2 regions of the Pedococcus sp. P2_E5 genome follow, and region 1 is predicted to be linked to the other one. Evidence: riboswitches for the same ligand, from Rfam matches in the RefSeq annotation. Region 1 holds a riboswitch; the other holds the start of a gene.
What was found. A riboswitch is a leader RNA that binds a small molecule or an ion and turns the genes downstream of it on or off. The one in region 1 is predicted to bind cyclic di-AMP.
Positions count from the first base shown of each region.

Region 2: another riboswitch for cyclic di-AMP. It lies ahead of AC1DVZ_RS11635 (transglycosylase family protein); the one in region 1 lies ahead of AC1DVZ_RS00025 (C40 family peptidase).

Region 1 covers NZ_JBFUEP010000001.1:1,090-9,853, forward strand. Annotated here, with positions in the region: gene AC1DVZ_RS00010 (hypothetical protein) at 1-572, opposite strand, end outside; gene AC1DVZ_RS00015 (MFS transporter) at 649-2,001, shown strand; gene AC1DVZ_RS00020 (iron-dependent transcriptional repressor DtxR) at 2,109-2,807, shown strand; cyclic di-AMP (ydaO/yuaA leader) riboswitch at 3,099-3,301, shown strand; gene AC1DVZ_RS00025 (C40 family peptidase) at 3,364-4,041, shown strand; gene AC1DVZ_RS00030 (DsbA family oxidoreductase) at 4,200-4,910, shown strand; gene AC1DVZ_RS00035 (O-acetyl-ADP-ribose deacetylase) at 4,929-5,468, opposite strand; gene AC1DVZ_RS00040 (calcium:cation antiporter) at 5,552-6,664, opposite strand; gene AC1DVZ_RS00045 (DUF1028 domain-containing protein) at 6,745-7,587, shown strand; gene AC1DVZ_RS00050 (PLD nuclease N-terminal domain-containing protein) at 7,598-8,050, opposite strand; gene AC1DVZ_RS00055 (nuclease-related domain-containing protein) at 8,135-8,764, opposite strand, start outside.
Region 2 covers NZ_JBFUEP010000030.1:29,136-37,899, forward strand. Annotated here, with positions in the region: gene AC1DVZ_RS11605 (hypothetical protein) at 1-201, shown strand, start outside; gene AC1DVZ_RS11610 (RNA polymerase sigma factor) at 194-1,699, shown strand; gene AC1DVZ_RS11615 (hypothetical protein) at 1,772-1,993, shown strand; gene AC1DVZ_RS11620 (putative bifunctional diguanylate cyclase/phosphodiesterase) at 2,082-4,397, opposite strand; gene AC1DVZ_RS11625 (hypothetical protein) at 4,998-5,570, shown strand; tRNA gene AC1DVZ_RS11630 (tRNA-Thr) at 6,054-6,126, opposite strand; gene AC1DVZ_RS11635 (transglycosylase family protein) at 6,202-6,930, opposite strand; cyclic di-AMP (ydaO/yuaA leader) riboswitch at 6,940-7,095, opposite strand; gene AC1DVZ_RS11640 (threonine/serine exporter family protein) at 7,292-8,764, opposite strand, start outside.

The DNA.
Region 1 (8,764 bases):
CCGGGATTCGGCACCTCTGACACGTGCGCGGTCATCGTGCCGAGCACCATCGGTCGGCCTGCGATGCCCGAGGCCCAGCCGCCCGGACAGTCCAGCGCCGCCCACACCGTCTCGAGGTCGACGTCCGCGCGGGGGCGCCACGCGGCGGCATACTCACCATCGCCTCCGGCGACCCGGGCGGGCTGGAGGCGCAGTCCGTCGCCGGCGGCGCGGCCGGTGCCGCACGAGAAGCAGGTGGGGAAGGGGTGGGCGGCCAGGCCTTCATAGCCCTCACCCGCCGCCGTGGCCTCGGCGAAGGACACAGCAGCAGGTATGCCGCCCGCGTCCGGTCCCGGCGCGGTCGTCGCCTCGAGGACGGGGTGCTCGCCGTCGTGGACCTCGAGGGTGCGGCGGCCCTGCACCGAACCGGTCTGGACGCTCAGCTCCCGATCGAGCGGGGGAGGGGTGCGGAGCCGGACGGTGACGGCTTCGTCGAGGCCGGGCGCGAGGAGCGCCGCCGCGTGCCCACTGACCCACCCTCCGTTGCCCGACTCGGGTGGGCCACAGAAGCGTGAGGGCACGACGAAGGTCATGGCCCGAACCTACTCGTGGCGTCTCGGCGTGAGAGGTCAGGGGCATCCATGGCCAGGGCGCGTCAGAATGACCGGGATGCCCGCACCCACGCCCCGACCCGAGCCCCGACCCGAGCCCCGACCCGAGGCCCGATCCGAGCTCGACGCCGAGAGTCCCTTCAGCCTGCGGGGGGTCGCCGTGCCGGCCTACGGTCCCACCATCATCGTGGCCATCGGCAGCGGGGCGATCGTCCCCATCGTCACACTCAGTGCCCTCGACCTCGGGGCGACACCGGCGATCGCTGCACTCACGGCCGGGTTGGCCCTCATCGCCGAGCTCTTCTTCGCGGTGCCGGCCGGAGCGCTCGTCCACCGCGTGGGCGAGCGACGGGCGCTGCTGTGGGCGAGCGCGGTCGATGCGGTGGCGGCGTTCATGGCCCTGACCGCCCCGTCGCTCGGCGTGCTCATGCTGACGGTGTTCGCGATGGGGTTCACGTCGTCGGTGTTCCTCGTCGCGCGGCAGGCCTACCTCATCGACGCGGTACCGATCTCCATGCGCGCGCGAGCCCTGTCGACCCTCGGCGGGGTCAACCGGATCGGGATGTTCGTCGGGCCGTTCATCGGGGCGCCGATCATCCACCTGTGGGGGCCGCGCGCCGGGTTCGCGGTCGCCGTGGCGGCCGGCCTCGGGGCTGCGGCGCTGGTGTGGCTGGGTCCGGACCTCACGGCCGCGCACGAGGCACAGTCCAAGGAGGACTCGCGAGTCCGGGCGGCCGCCAGCGGGGGTTCCCGTGGCCGGGGCTCCAGGGGCCGGGGCGCCAGTGGCCGGGGCGCCAGTGGCCGGGGCTCCACCGGCACCGCGGCGGTGCTCTGGGACCACCGCAGGGTCTACCTGACCATCGGCCTGGGCGTCATGGTCATCGGTGCCGCACGCTCGGCCCGACTCGTCCTGCTCCCGCTCTGGGCGGCGCACGTCGGCCTGTCCGCCAGCGCCACGGCCGTCATCTTCGGCATCGTCGCCGGCGTCGAGATGCTGCTGTTCTACCCGGCCGGGTCGGTCATGGACCGGTTCGGCCGGATCTGGGTCGCGGTGCCGTGCGTGGTGCTGCTCGGGATCGGGATGATCGCTCTGCCCCTGACCCACAGCGCGCTCGCCGTCACAGGGGTCGCCCTCGTGGCCGCCGTGGGCAACGGCCTGGGATCCGGCATCGTGATGACCCTCGGTGCCGACAGCGCTCCGGACGTGGGGCGCTCGCAGTTCCTGGGTGGCTGGCGGTTCGTGTCCGTCCTGGGCATGAGCGGGTCTCCGGCGCTGATCAGCCTCGTCACGGCGCAGGCAGGACTGGCGGCAGCCTGCGTCACCCTCGGTGGGCTGGCGCTGGTCGGGACGGGCTGGCTGGGCTACTGGGTGCCGCGCTACGACCCGGTGCGCCGCGGCGCGTCCCGCTGACCAGCGACGCGCCCGGCCGTGCGCGGCGGGTCACCGGCGGGTCACCGCGGCGCACGCGCCCGGTGATGCGTGACGCGCTGACGGCTGCAGGTGAGAGGCTTAGGCCTGTGACCGACCTGATCGACACCACCGAGATGTACCTCAAGACGATCTTCGAGCTCGAGGAAGAGGGCATCACGCCCCTGCGCGCTCGCATCGCCGAGCGTCTCGGGCACTCCGGGCCTACCGTCTCCCAGACCGTTGCGAGGATGGAGCGCGACGGCCTGCTCAGCCTCGCCGGCGACCGCCACCTCGAGCTGTCCGACCACGGCCGGCTGCTCGCCACGCGGGTGATGCGCAAGCACCGGCTGGCCGAGCGACTGTTGGTCGACGTCATCGGTCTGGAGTGGGAGTACGTCCACGACGAGGCCTGCCGCTGGGAGCACGTGATGTCCGAGCGGGTCGAGCGCAAGATCCTGGCGATGCTCAAGGACCACCACGACTCCCCGTACGGCAACCCCATCCCGGGCCTCGACGAGCTGGGTGAGGAGGAGCCGACCGAGGACTTCCGCTTCGGGCTGCGCACCCTGACCGAGCTGGCCGGCGACTCCCCCGAGACGGTGCTCGTGCGCCGGATCGGCGAACCGGTCCAGGTCGACCACGAGGCGCTGAGCCTGCTCACCGTCGCGCGGCTGCTGCCCGGCGAGCGGGTGCGGGTGCACCGCGCCGACGGCCGCGTGGTCGCGGTCCGCGAGGGCGCGCCCGAGTCCACCGGCGTCTCGCTGCCCGACGAGGTGGCGCAGCACGTGTTCGGCGCTTTGGTGTGACAGGCGGGCGTTGGTGTGACCGGGGCGCTTTGGTGTGACAGGCGTGGCCCGGTCTGACCGGTGTGTCCTGGTCTGAAGGGTTTGCCGCGACCGCTCATCTGAGCGCCTCGGCGTGTCCGATCCCTGCTGACCTGCCCGTTTCCTGAGCACGAACGCACAGGTGCCCCTGACGTGGCGATGGACTCTCTTGGGGCTGCCGTGACCTCAACGTGACATTCCCAGACGGCTTGTGTACGGTGGCTCCGGTTCACTCGCCCCTGGGTGAACCGGCTCGATGTGGGAACGCCTAGTCCTGTCACCACGCCCGAGTCATTCAGTACAAACCGCTTGGCAGGAGCGGGGGACCCACTTTTGGGCCAGCTCGTTTCGAGTTGGTCCTCGGGGTGAAGCCCCCACGTACGCGCCCGCAAGGTCGGGTGGCAACCGTGGAGGCCGGGTGATCTACCTCCACCCGAACCCGACAGCTCACCTCGTAGGCGCCGGAGGTTCATCCATCGTGGCTTCACACAGTTCTGGCCGCCACCGCGCGCCGGGCCGCTTCAATCCCGTTTCCGAGTTGTCCGACATCGTGGCCAGCGCCGCGCAGCCGGCAGTCAAGACCTCAGCGGTCATCGCCGCTTCCGGTGGTCTCGTCGCCTCGTTCGCCCTTCCCGCCTCTGCTGCCTCGGCCAGCCCGACGTCGGTTGCCAAGAGCGCCACCGTCACCGCGCCCGTCGCGGTGCAGGCGCCCGAGACCGCAGCCCCGACGGCGACCAACGCCTTCGGTGTCATCGGCTTCAAGGCGACCGCCAAGCCCAAGCCCAAGCCCGTCGTGGTTCCCGTGGCGGCCACGGCCGACCGCAGCAGCTCGGCGACCGCGAGCCGCTCGACGGCACGCGACTACACCAGCCTCAAGCCGGCTGCCGGTGGCGTGCTCGCCATCGCGGCCCAGTACGAAGGCCTGATGTACTCCTACGGCGGCACCAGCCCGTCGACCGGCTTCGACTGCTCCGGCTTCACGCAGTACGTCTTCGGCAAGGTCGGCATCAGCCTGCCGCGCACCGCCGAGCAGCAGCGCGCAGCCACCACCCGCGTGTCCAACCCGCAGCCGGGTGACCTCGTGTTCTTCGGCAGCCCCGCATACCACGTGGGCATCTACGCCGGGAACGGCAAGATGTGGGACTCCCCGCGCAGCGGCCAGGCCGTCGCGCTGCGTTCCATCTGGTCCTCGAACGTCACCTACGGTCGCCCCTGACCTGAGGCTGGCCTCAGCGCCGAGCCACGGTCCGCAGGCCCCCTCCCGCTTCGGCGGGTGGGGGCCTGCGGCGTCCCGTCCCCACCCGGTCCGGGGTATGCCGCGGGGCCAGCCGTGCGGCATACGCCCGACTTGCGCGGTCGTGTGAGGATGGATGGATGAACGACCCACACCAGACCAACGACGACCGCTCGAACGCGGTGGAGATCGACGTCTGGGCGGACGTGGTCTGCCCGTGGTGCTACATCGGCAAGCGACGGCTGGAGCTGGCGATCGCGGAGAGTGCCCACCCGCACGAGGTCACCGTGACCTACCACGCGTTCGAGCTCGACCACCACGTCACGCACGGCGACGGCGAGACGGTGCTCGCGTGGCTGGCGCAGCGCTACGGCACCGACCTGGCGGGCGCTCGTGAGATCGCGGAGCGCCCCGCCGTGACCGGCCGTCCCGACGGGGTCGAGATCGACGTCGACAAGCAGCTGCGGGCCAACTCGTTCGACGCGCACCGGCTGGTCGCGCTCGGCCTGGCCCAGGGCGGCCCGGCTCTGCAGGCTGCGGTGCTCGAACGCTTCTACAGCGCGCACTTCTCCGAGGGCAAGCTGATCGACGACATCGAGACCCTGCAGCGCCTCGGCGCCGAGGCTGGGCTCGACGGACGTCGGGTGTCGGCGGTATTGGCCAGTGACCTGTTCGCCGACCACGTGCGCGCCGACGAGGAGGCAGCCGTCGACATCGGCGTCTCCGGCGTGCCGTTCTTCATGGCCAACCGACGGGTGGCCCTCTCCGGCGCCCACTCGCCCGAGGTCATCGGCCAGCTGATCGAAGCCGCTCTCAACGGCGACCACGAGGCGATGAGCGCCGGAGCCTGACGAGCCGGCTGCACCCGCTCAGTCGGAGAGGGCTGCCTCGAAGGTGGCCAGCGTCGCTCGGCTGAACAGCACGAACCGCACGAGCTCGATTCCCTCATCCGCTCCTGCACCTGGCTCGCCGGCAAGACTCGCGCGCACGGCCTCGACCGCGATCCGGGCCACCTCGGCCGGGTCCCAGCCGTAGACGCCGGCGCTGACCGCCGGGAACGCGATGCTGCGGGCACCGACCTCACGGGCCACCTCGAGGCTGCGGGTAAGACAGGACGCCAGGAGCGCTGGGTCGGTCTGCCCGCGGTGCCGGTTCGGGCCGACGGTGTGGATCACCCATCGCGCGGGAAGGTCGCCCGCGGTCGTCGCCACGGCGTCTCCCACGTCGAGCCCGCCCCGGTGGGTGGTGTTGCGGAGCGCCCGACAGGCTTCGAGCAGCCGCGGCCCCGCCGCGGCGTGGATCGCACCGTCCACCCCACCCCCACCGAGCAGTTGCGAGTTCGCGGCGTTCACGATGGCGTCGACGTGTTGGGTGGTGATGTCACCCAGCACGGCTTCGATGGTGACCATCCACCCACGGTATGCCGCGTGCCCACCTCCGCGCCGCGGCATACAGCGAGGGGGGTGGCTGGGCCCAGGGGTTGACGGCGAAGCTAGGGATTGACCGCAAGAAACACGAACGCGGCGAGCAGCACGAGGTGCACCCCACCCTGCAGCCGCGTCGCGCGACCAGGCACCACGGTCAGCACGCTGACGACGACGGTGAGGGCCAGCAGCACCATCTGGGTGGGGCCGAGGCCCAGCAGGAGCGGGCCGTCGAGCCAGATGGACGCGATCGCGATGGCGGGGATGGTCAGGCCGATGCTGGCCATGGCCGAGCCGAGCGCGAGGTTCAGGCTGGTCTGGATCCGGTTGCCGCGGGCGGCGCGGGCGGCTGCGAGGGTTTCGGGCAGCAGCACGAGCAGGGCGATGACGACGCCGACGAACGACTGCGGGAAGCCTGCCGCCGCCACAGCCGACTCGATGGCGGGTGACTCGACCTTGGCCAGACCGACCACCGCGACGAGCGACACGAGCAGCAGCCCGACGCTCTGCAGGGTCTCGCGGTCGCTGGGCGGGTCGGCGTGCTCGTCCTCGAGCGGCGTCCCGTCGTGGCTCACGGGGAGGAAGAAGTCACGGTGGCGTCTCGTCTGCGTCGACACGAACATCCCGTAGAGCGCCAGCGAGATCACCGCCGCGAAGGCCAGCTGCGAGCTGGAGAACTCCGGCCCGGGCGCGCTCGTCGTGAACGTCGGCACCACCATGGTCATGACCGCCAGCGTGGTCACGGTGGCCAGGGCCGCGCCGGTGCCCTCGGCGTTGAACGAGATGAGCCGGTACTTCACGGCACCCAGGAACAGCGACAGCCCGACGATGCCGTTGCAGGTGATCATGACCGCCGCGAAGACGGTGTCGCGGGCGAGCGACTGGGTGTCGTTGCCGCCGCTGACCATCAGCGTGACGATGAGGGCCACCTCGATGATCGTGACGGCCACGGCGAGGACGAGCGATCCGAAAGGTTCGCCGACGCGGTGCGCGACGACCTCGGCATGGTGGACCGCGGCCAGGACGGCGGCCGCGAGGGCCACCGCGACGACGAGGACGGGCAGGGTGCCGAGGTGTCGACCCCACGTGAGCACGAGGGCGAGGATGGCTATCAGTGGCGCGAGGGTGGTCCAGGTCAGAAACGTCTTCGTTGATTTGGTCCTGGTCGTTTTCGCGGCCATGCCCCATTCTCACAGGTGAGCCACGTCGACTCCCAATCGCAGACTCCCAATCGTCGCGTCCCAGTCGCTACGGTCGGCGAATGACCTTCTCGATCGTCGGCCAGGTGGGTGAGGGCTTCGGGGTAGCCGTCGCGAGCAAGTTCCCCTTCGTCGGGGCGGTCGTCCCGCAGGCTCGCCTGGGTGTCGGAGCCGTGGCGACCCAGGCGATGGCGCGGGTGGGGTATCGGGCCCTGGCCCTGGACGCCCTCGCTGGGGGAGCGTCCGCCGACGAGGCTGTCGTCGCGTGCACCTCCCCTGATGGTGACCGTGCCCACCGCCAGCTCGGGGTGGTGGGCCTCGACTCGCAGGCGACCTACACCGGTGGCTCGTGCATGGACTGGGCCGGCGGTGTCAGCGGTCGAGAGGGCACCGGCGGCTACTCGATCCAGGGCAACATCCTCACCGGCCCCGATGTGGTGGCGGCGATGGAGGGCGCGTGGCTCGGATCCGCCGGCGCCTCCCTCACCGACCGGCTCGTCGAGGCACTGTTGGCCGGCGATGCCGCTGGCGGCGACTCGCGGGGCCGCCAGGGCGCTGCCCTGTATGCCGTGCTGCCCGGCGCCGGGTACGACCACTGCGGGGTGCTCGCCGACATCCGGGTCGACGACCACTCGGCTGCGCCACAGGAGCTGGCGAGGCTGTTGCGGCTGAACGACCTCGTCTTCGGCGGCCCCGAGGTCGTGCTGCCCTGGTCGGACGAGACTGGCGCCCTCGCCGACGAGGTGGGCCGAAGGCTTGCGCTGCTGGGCTTCCACGGCGAGGTGACGCAGGCCCTGACCGGCTGGGCCGGCGAAGCCAACTACGAGATGCGACTGAGCCCCGACGGCATCGACTCCAAGGTGCTGGCAGCCCTGCGCGACGCGACCGGATCCACCGGGCGCTGAGACTGAACGGCTAGGCCGGGTCGACCGGCTCGGGCTCGCTGTCTCCCGCCCCTCCATCGTCCGCCTTGCGGCGCCGACGCTCGCGGTCTTCCGCCTCGAGCCGCTCGCGCTCCAGCCGTTGGTGCTTGGCTTCCTTCAGCTGCGCCTCGGCGCGCTCCCGCACCTGCCGCAGGAACGCGGCGTCGTCATCCGGGTTGGTCGCGACGAACCGCCCCGGTCGCTCGTACTCCGGGTACGCCGCACCGGTGTTGCCCTTGTAGGGCAAGCTCCGCGCTGGTCCCTGCGGTCGTCCGGCCACGAGCCAGGCGACGGCACCGACCACGGAGGTCACGAGCACGATGAAGATCCACGTCACCTTGGGCAGGTTCCGGATGCGCGACTCATCGGTCATGATCACGTCGAAGAGGCAATAGATCCACAACGCCGTCCCGAGGATCCCCAACCCAAGTTCTGCTCGAATCACGCAAAGAAGCGTGGCACAACGAACCCACGCGGATGGGCAGATTGCCCAGAATTGCCGCCACGCCACGCGCCAGCGAGGGACGCCTCAGGCTGGCGGAAAGGCGGCCGCGATCGTGCGGGCCACCGACGCGATCGCGCCTTCGTCAAACGACCCATCCTCCTGCAGGCGTGCAGCGGCCTTCTTCGGCCAACCCACGAAGACGTCGCGCACGCTGAAGCTGCCGCCGATGAGCGGCCAGTCCGCGTCAACGAAGCAGAGCATCCCCAGCACTGGCACCTCTGGGTGTTTGGCGCTCGTCGCGTCCGCCACCAGCGCGACTTGCTTGAGGACGCCGTCAACGAGCTTGGTGCAGTCGCGCCGGCCCACCATCAACTTCGCGACCCTCGGCCGCAGGATGCCCCCCTCGACCCGCAGCGTGGGGCGTCCTCGATACCGCTTGGCGTCGATCACGAAGACACCCGAGGGACAAACCGCGATGTGGTCGAGGTTGGCTTTGCTGCGCGGAATCCGGCGGTCGTGCATCACCCGAACGAGGGGTCCGGCCATCGCATCCAACCGGCCACCCAGCAGTTCCTCACCGACTGCGCCTCGGGCCCACGCGTTGGTCGACTGCGGGTCGTCGCTGAGTGCGAGGATCAGGCCACCGAGCTTCGGGTGGGCAGCGCGGATCCGATCTTCTCGCTTCGCATGACGACGGTCATGCTCGCGACGAGC
Region 2 (8,764 bases), on a different contig from region 1:
CCGGCCAGCTACTCCGGCCCCTACCCCAACGCCCTTGCCGCGCTCACGGTCGCGGAGGCCGAACATCGAGCCGACCTGGCCGCCGGAGGCACGGGCGAGGTCCGCTTTCGCGTCGCGGCACTGTACCCCGCGGAACCCGAAGAGCTCCGGGAGACAGCCGGAGCAGTCGCGGAGCCAGAGGCAGGCACAGACCGTGGATGACGTCGACCCGGTCGACTCCGTCGAGCCAGACGTAGACCTGGTCGAACGCGCTCGCAGTGGCGATCAGCAAGCGGCTGTCGAGCTCTGGACCCGGCACTACCCCGCAGTGCTACTCGCCGCACGACGGGTCACCCGCCAACCGCGGGACGCCGAGGAGATCGCCTCCGACGCATTCGCCGGAATGCTGTCGGCCCTCTCCTCGGGCGCCGGCCCGACCACCTCCGTCCGTGCCTATCTCGTGACCTCGGTGCGCAATCTGGCCGCGAGCAGGGCACGACGCCCCTCGTCCGGTGACGTCATCACCGACGACGTGGCCGTGTTCGACCGGGCCACCCCAGACACCACGGTCCACATGTCCGAGCTCGAACTGGTGCGCGTCGCGTTCGCCGATCTCCCCAAGCGGTGGCAGATCGTGCTGTGGCGGACGGCGGTCGACAAGGACAGCAACATCGAGGTCGGCCGGGCCATGGAGCTCTCCCCGAATGGCGTCGCCGCCTTGGCCAAGCGAGCTCGCCGAGGCTTTCGGCTGGCCTATCTACGCGCCCACCTCTCGGACCGGGGCGTGGATGCCGAGTGCAAGCCCTTCATCGACGGACTCGCAGACCTGACGGTCTCCGAGGCTGGAGCCCCGGACGCGCTGGTGAGCCACGTGGCCACCTGCCTCGGGTGCACGAGGCGCATCGAGGAACTCAGAGCGGTCGACCGAAACTTCGCCGGCGTGCTCGGGCCGGCCATCCTGGGCCTGTTCCCCTCCTCGATGTTCGCTGGAGGCGTCGCTGCCGGTGCCGGGGCGACCAGCACGTCGCAGGCGCTGACGATGTCCCCCTCCAAGGCACGTCCCCGCACCCGCTGGCTCGTGGGCCCCGCGGCGGTGGCCGCCACCATCGCGATCATCCTGGCCCTTCGGCCGGACGGACTGGATGCGCCTCAGGTCGCGACGGAGACCCCGGTGGTGACCCAGCCGTCAACGGTGACCCCGAGTACGACGACGACCACCCCGCCGCCCGTGACCCAGCGACCGACCACGACCACCCCGACCACGACCACCCCGCCACGAGCCCGGGCGATCACGCCGGTGCGGACCAGCGCCCCCGTCCCACGCGCCACGACCGTCGTGAAGCCGACGATTGCCGCCCCCACCACGCAGTCGCCCCGGATGAGTCCGATGGCGCTCGACCTGGGAATCGGTGGCGCCCCGTCAGACACGGCCATCGTCGTCACGGCCTCCGCCGAAGGTGTCGTCGGCCCGTTGAAACTCCTCCTGGAGGTGCCGACTGGTGTCACCCTGACGCAGGCCAGTGGCGACTGGACCTCCTGCACCCAGAGCCAGACGACCATCAGCTGCGCCGCCGCCAACGCCCAGGACGTCACGTGGACGGGGACCATCCACACGGCCTGGACTGCGGCGGCGGGCGGACTCGTCCGCGCGACCGTCCAGGGAACCTACGCGAATGGTTCGCCCGCCAAGGGCTCAATCGAGGCCACGTGGCCCCCGTAGAGCCCGGCACTGCACGTGCCTCAAGTCGTCATCGCCCAGTGTGAGCCTATGCGTCCCACCTAGGAGCTCGTCATGGACATTCCGGAACGGATCTCGGTTTCGTCGCTGGTGCTCGACGAGCTCGCGCAGGCCGTCGAGCGGGTCAACTTCCTCAATCACGACTCCCATCGCTCCTACCTCCTGGATCCCTGCTGCATGCTGGAGGCCCTGGCCGACGTGTATGCCGCGTCGCTCCACCTGGTGCAGGAGAACGGCCAGTCGGACGCGGAGCTCGCGTCCGGAGCCGCGACCTGACTCACCGCCGATGGCGGCGCTGGTCAGGTCGGTCGCGCCACCACAGCCGGGTCGGCCTGTGGCCGCTGGATGGGTTGATGTTCGGAGGTCACTGCTCCAGGGGGGTCTCGACCACGGAGAGGTGACGGTTCACGGCGGGTGTGGGCGACGCGAGGAAGAAGCCCTGGACGAGGTCGAAGCCGAGTGCCCGGACCTGGGCCAGCTGGTCCCGGCGCTCGATTCCCTCTGCGAGCGTGCTGATGCCCAGCGCGGTCGCGATGTCGACGGCTGCCTTCATGACCGCGACCGCCGTCTGGCTCGTGCGTGTGTCGCTGGTCGTCAGGGCGGCTGCGAAGGCGCGGTCCACTTTGAGCAGGTCCACCGGCACCCGCTGGAGGTTGTTGAGCGAGGAGTAGCCAGTCCCGAAGTCGTCGATCGCGATGCGGACGCCGAGGTGACGGAGCTCGTGCATGAGCGAGATGGAGTGGTCGCTGACGGCTGCTGACTCCGTCACCTCGAGCTCGAGCAGGTTCGGCGCGACGCCGAACTCGTTGAGGGCGGCTTCCACGTGGTCCAGGAACCCGGCAGCCCCGAGCTCGGCCTCTGACACGTTCACCGTGAGTCGGACGCCGCGACCCAGCCGCGACAGCTCCCGGCACGCGTGTCGGAGCATGAACTCGCCAATGGGCACGATCAGTCCGGACTCCTGCGCGACGTCGAGGAAGTCCGCAGGAGCAAGGAGACCACGCGTCGGATGCTGCCAGCGCAGGAGCGCCTCGGTCGCCACCACTCTGCCGGTGCGCACATCGTGTTGCGCCTGGTAGTGGTAGAGGAACTCCTCGTTCTCGATGGCTCGGGCGAGATCAGCCAGGAGGGAAGCCCGCTCTCGCGCGCGGACGCTCATCGACTGGGTGAACGAGCTCATCCGGCCGTGCCCCACTCCCTTGGCGTCGTACAGGGCCAGGTCGGCCATGCGCACCATCTCGTCCGCGCTGGTGCTGTGCGGGACCGCATGGGTGCACCCCACGCTGGCGCTCATCTCGATGCGGTTTCCGCGGATGGTGAAGGGCTCGGCAAACGTGTTCTGGTAGTGGGCGAACACCACTTCGGGAAAGTCGGGAGGTGATTCAGGCTGTGCGATGACGGCGAACTCGTCGCCACCGAGTCGAGCGACAAAGTCGCCGTTGCTGTTGGCAAGCATCCGGGCGGCGACATGCTGAAGGAGCTCGTCGCCCACTCCATGTCCCAGGGTGTCGTTGACGGACTTGAAGTTGTCGAGGTCGAAGATCGCCAGGTGGCACGGCCCGGGCCGTTCGCGCCCGGCGAGGCAGGACTGCAGCCTTTCGTTGAACCTACGTCGGTTGGCGAGCTCGGTCAGGGGATCCGTCTCTGCCAGCCTGACCATTTCCTGCCGGTGCCTGACCTCGTCGGTCGTGTCCACCCCCACACCTCGCCAGCCCGTGACGAGTCCATCTCGCCTCGTCATGGGTTTGGCCGACAGCGACCACCACCTCTCGTTGCCCGCCACCACGACAGGAATGAGGTGCTCGCGGATTGCCTCCCCTCGAGCCATGGCATCACTCAGAGCGTGGACGGCCTTCGTGCCGCCCTCTGACTCGTTCGCCAGTCGCCCGAGGAGCTGTGCCAACTTCAGCTGGTGCAGCTGGTCCGTCGTGTGTCCCGAGACTTCGGCCATTCGATCGGAGGTTCGCGTGAAGTCGCCCTGTGGCGCGGTCTCCCAGAGCCAGTCGCGAGCTCCGTCCTCGAAGTCGTCGAGCAAGAGCTCGACATCCTGCTGGGCCTGTCGAGCAGCGAACTCGGCGATGCTGCGTCGCTCGAAGGAGTTCGACAGGTAGATGACCCCGAGGATGAGGACTCCCCCGTAGACGAGGGTCAGCAGGCTCAGGATCGAGTAGGCGGTCTGCCGCATGGCGATGAAGGCCGGCGTGAAACCAGCGGCGTGGATCGCGACCCAGAGGATGCCGATCGGCCTGAGCGGCGACATGACCACGGCACCAGCACCCATGATCCCTGCGATCGTGGCCACGAGCACGACCTGACGCCCTGGGTCCACCCTCGGGAGCACGTAGAAGGTCATGCCGGTGTTGAGGACCCCGTGGATCGAGATCTCCAGGGAGGTGACACGGAACATCCGTCGGGCCTCGGCCAGGTCCCACGGGTCGGTCCCACTGGGTTCGCGAACTCGCCACCAGAAGGACCGGAGGCCCAAAGTCAGGAGGGCCAGGGTCGCCCAGACCGCACCGAAGACCGGGTGCTGGGGTGCAACCACGTACAGCCACAGGACCAGCACGCTCATCGCGTTCGCCAGGTTGGCCCAGGGCGCCAGACGCATGTGCGCGTAGACCTGGCGAACGAACAGCTCGCCTGCCTGGTCCGCGGTGCGGTTCGGCCTCGCCCGTGTCACGGTCGTCCAGAGCGGTGTCGGACTGCGGTCGCCATCCCCGGCCTTCCACCTCGAGGTGCGGCTCGCGACTCGGAGCCGTCGCTGATGAGACGCCGACGACGGGTTTGTCATTACGCTCCCGGGCGACATTCTTCGGCAGCCCGAGGGGGTCCCCCTCGCCGTAACGCGGCACCCCTCCGGCCCGTCCTTGGGGTGGTCGGTCAGCCCCTGACTGACCGGCTGGCCGGAACTCCGGCCGGGGCCCCGCGTGGATCCTTCCCCCTGTGGATCCCGCGGGGTCCCTCGTCTTGCCGTGACCATCGAGGCGCAGAACCGCTTCACGCGGCTCGGCCCGAGAGAAGGTTGCGAACAGGTGCTCTGAGCGCAGAGGTGCACCCGCCCCGGACCACGTACCTCAGCGTGAGAGTCGCTCCGCAGTCGGCTGCCCGCTCCATTCCCGGAATCGAACCAAACACGCTGAGGGAGTGACGGAAACCGCCATATCGAATCTGCCTCACGTGAATGGCCTCGTGTGCCATGACCATTTTCGTCTTGGCCCAGCTCATACCCGGCTGGATGTAGACCGTGGACCGACTTTGTCCCCAGCTGTGGAACACCGTCATGCCCCGCACGACGCCCTTGGCGTGGGTCCGGGAGTGGTCGAGCTTCCACGTCGCGCTCCCCGCCGGGTCGAGAGCCCGCGCCCAGGCCTGGAAGGCCTGCTGCGAGCCGGTCTGGGCTGCGGCCGCCGGAGCCGCGCCGGCGCGCTTCGCGCAGGTCACGGTGGTGGAGATCCACTGCCCGTTGCGGAGCTTGAGCCAGCCCCTGGCCACCGGCCCCTTCACGGTTGCGCCCCGGCCGAGCGTGGTGACGACCCGGTATGACGTGCCCGGGCCGGACCGCACGTTCGCCCTGTTCACGCACACGGTTCGCGCGGAAGCCGCTGGTGCGGCCGCGGCGTACGTCAGCGCGAGGGCATGGTCCCCGAGCTGGGCCTCGGCGGCAGGGCCGGACACCGAATGCCATTCCCTCGCAGGCGCCGTCCCCGTCGCAGTGGATGGCGGGTCGATCGACAGCGGCAGGCCGCCGCGGGTCGGCTCACCCGTCGTTGCCGCCGGCGCTGCCAGCGCAAGCCCCAGGACGATCGCGCCCATGGCCGCCCTGCAGGTCGACGGGTGGGACGGGCAGCCCTGACGACCCGAGACTGGGCGCCGCGCCTGATGACACGCACCGGTAAACACTTCATTTGTCTGTCGCGCGAAAAGCATCCGAAGTCACCTCCGCCAATCATGGCGATTTCTCGTGGGGAGATATTCGAGAACTGTCTCTTGATGGCAGCGCCGCACTTTTCAACACGCGTGAGCGCGCCTGAGAGAAATTCCCTCTCGGGCGGCCATGAAGATGATGTGGCGCCGTCCCCATATAGACCGATTCGGCGGATTGGGCATTACGACGAGAGAGGCGGGCCGCCGCCCCTTTCGCACCTGTCCGCCTCGGCGGTTCGCGCCCCGGGGGTATGCCGGTGAGTCCGGTGGTCTCGCGAGTCACCGACTCGGGAAGCGGCCGGACCGCGTCAAGGATCAGCCGGAGCCAGTGTCAAGGATCAGCCGAAGCCGTGTCAGGCATGTACCGGAGCCAATACGTCGTGCATGAGCCGAACTCATACACAGGTCAGGGAGCCGACGAGGGGACTTGAACCCCTAACCCCTTGTTTACAAGACAAGTGCGCTGCCAATTGCGCCACGCCGGCCTGCCTGCCGCAGCAGACGGCGACGATGGTACCGGCGCGGGCGCCCTCGTCAGGAACTCGGAGCGTGAGGAACGGTCAGCGGGCGTTCAGGTAGCCCTGCAGCGACCGCACCGTTGCGCGGTCGAGCGAGTGCGAGCCGTTCTTCCGGGCGCCGATCTTCGCCTGCAGCGCAGCCACCGTCTTCGGGCCGATCACGCCGTCGGGCGCCGAGCCGACCTTGCGCTGCAACGCCTTGACGTCGGTGCGCGACAACGTGCCGTCGACCGAACCCCCGACCCAGCGCTCGATGGCGGCGTTCGTCCTCGGCCCGCGGATGCCGTCGACCACCAGTGTGCCAGCGGAGGTGGCCGCGGGAGCCTTGCGCACGGTCGACCGCGATGCAGCCGTCTGGGTCGTGGTCGAACCGGCGTCGACCGCCCCGCCGTTGGCGCGGGTCAGTCCGGCCCGTGCGCCACAGGTGGGCCAGGCGCCGGGCCCCTGCGAGGCGAGGACCTTCTGGGCGACGGTGATCTGCTGGGCCTTGGAGGCGCGGTTGGCGGTCGAGGCGTAGCGCTCTCCGCCGAAGGCGTCCCAGGTGCGGTCGGAGAACTGCAGTCCGCCGTAGTAGCCGTTGCCCGTGTTGATGGACCAGTTTCCACCGCTCTCACAGACGGCCACCCGGTCCCAGACGGTCGATGCCGCCGACGCGGAGGTCGCGGTCGCCATGCCTCCCGCGACGGTGGCGACACCGGCGACGGCGACACCGGTCACACGACGGCGTACGGGGTTGGCCTTCCGAGCAGAGTGCTTCGGGGCATAGAACATGGCGGGGGGATTTCCTCTCCTGACCGGCGCCTGCGGGGTGAGCTGTCGGGTTCGGGCTGTCAGGTGCCCGGTCGGCCGGAGCCGACTTCACCCCAAGGCCACCGTGGTGGCCGGATTGGGTCCCCCGTCCTCGTCTGCCCGGAGATCTTCCGGCAAGACATCCACCTGACGAGGCTCGGCGCGGTGGATGTGCATGGCTGATTGGGTATGCCGTGTGCAGTTGTGAGAGCGCGTTTGCGCAGGTTGTCCACCGTAAGGGCCACCGACCCCGGCCACAAGCAATTCGGACAGATTGACGAAGGCCCGGCGCCACCTGTCGCTCAGCGCCTGTCCATCAGCACCTGTCCATCAGCRCCGCCGATCAGCGACGGCGGGCCCGCCGCTTCTGCACCATGCGGTGGTCGAACGGCGCGGCCATGAACTCCCCCAGCACGCTGCCGGCCGCGATGGCGAGCAGCACGGCCATCGCCCCGAGCAGGGTCGTCAGTCCACCCTGGAGCGACAGTGACCCAGCGTTCGCCGACGAGCCGTTGACCATCTCGTAGAGTCCCCGGAAGATGGCCAGGCCAGGCAGCAGTCCGTAGGACGCCGGCACGACGAGCACCATCGCCGGGGCACCCATGCGCAGGGCGAGCAGCCGGCCGGCACATCCCAGCACGATCGCCGCGATCCCGGCAGCCGCGAGCTGGCCGAGCCCGTCGACCCGGGACACCGCGAGTGACACGGCGACCCCGACGGCGCAGAGCAGTCCACTCGGGATCACCAGCAGTCGCCGGCTCCGCAGCGAGACCGCGCCGGCCACGCCCACGACGAACGCTCCCACCAGGGCCAGCACCACGGGGGCGTCGAGGGCCCGCGTGGCCATGATCGAGGGAGAGGCCAGCTCGAGGTCGAAGGCACTCGTCAACGCCAGCGTCAGGGACAGGCCCGTGGCCACTCCCAGGATGATGCCGGCCGTCGTCAGGAAGACTGCGAACATCCGGCCGGCACCCGTGACCGAGTAGCCCGAGATGGCGTCCTCGAACGCGGACGCGACCGTACGGCCGGGGAGCAGCACCGTGATCCCCCCGGCAACGATGAAGGCGAAGTCGGACGACGACACGGGCAGCCACCCGGCGGCGCCGAGGCTGAAGGCGCCCCACGCGATGGTCGTTGCCAGGAAGCCGCCGATGGCGCACTGGTAGAAGTCCGGCAGGCCGCCGCGCCCGAGGACGCGCGCGGCATACCCCACGAGGAGGGCCGAGATCCCAGCAACCAGGGCAGCGACGAAACCGGCGCCGAGCATGACGGCAATGGCCAGAGCGAGCATGCCCAGGGAACCCCGCACCGCCCACTTGGGCCAGAACCGTGGTGCCCGGCGGATCTCGCGCAGCTGCTCAGCCGCCGCCTCGCGGTCGTAGGACCCGGCGACGAGGTTCTCCACGAACTCGTGGACCGCCGTCAGCCGGGCGAAGTCACGGGTCGACGAGCGCACCACCCGCAGCATGGTGATGGGCACCCCGGAAACGGTCGAGCACTGGATCAGCAGCGACTGGAGAGTGATGTCGACCTCGAGGTTGTCCAACCCTGCGGCAGCGGCGACCGCGACCACGGACGACTCGACCTGCGGAGCGCCCGCGCCACAGCGCAGCATCAGCTCGCCGACGCGCAGCGCCAGGTCCAGGGACGCCCTGGCCTCACGCTCCTCGGCCGCTGCCTGGAGGACGCGCGGGTTGCGGTACGGCGTGTGCCGGAGGCTCTCGATCATCGGCAGCGTCTCGGTGAGCTCCTCCCCGCGCCAGATCCGGCTCTGGCGCAGCACGGGGCGCCGTTTGGCGGGCCGGCGTGCCGCCCC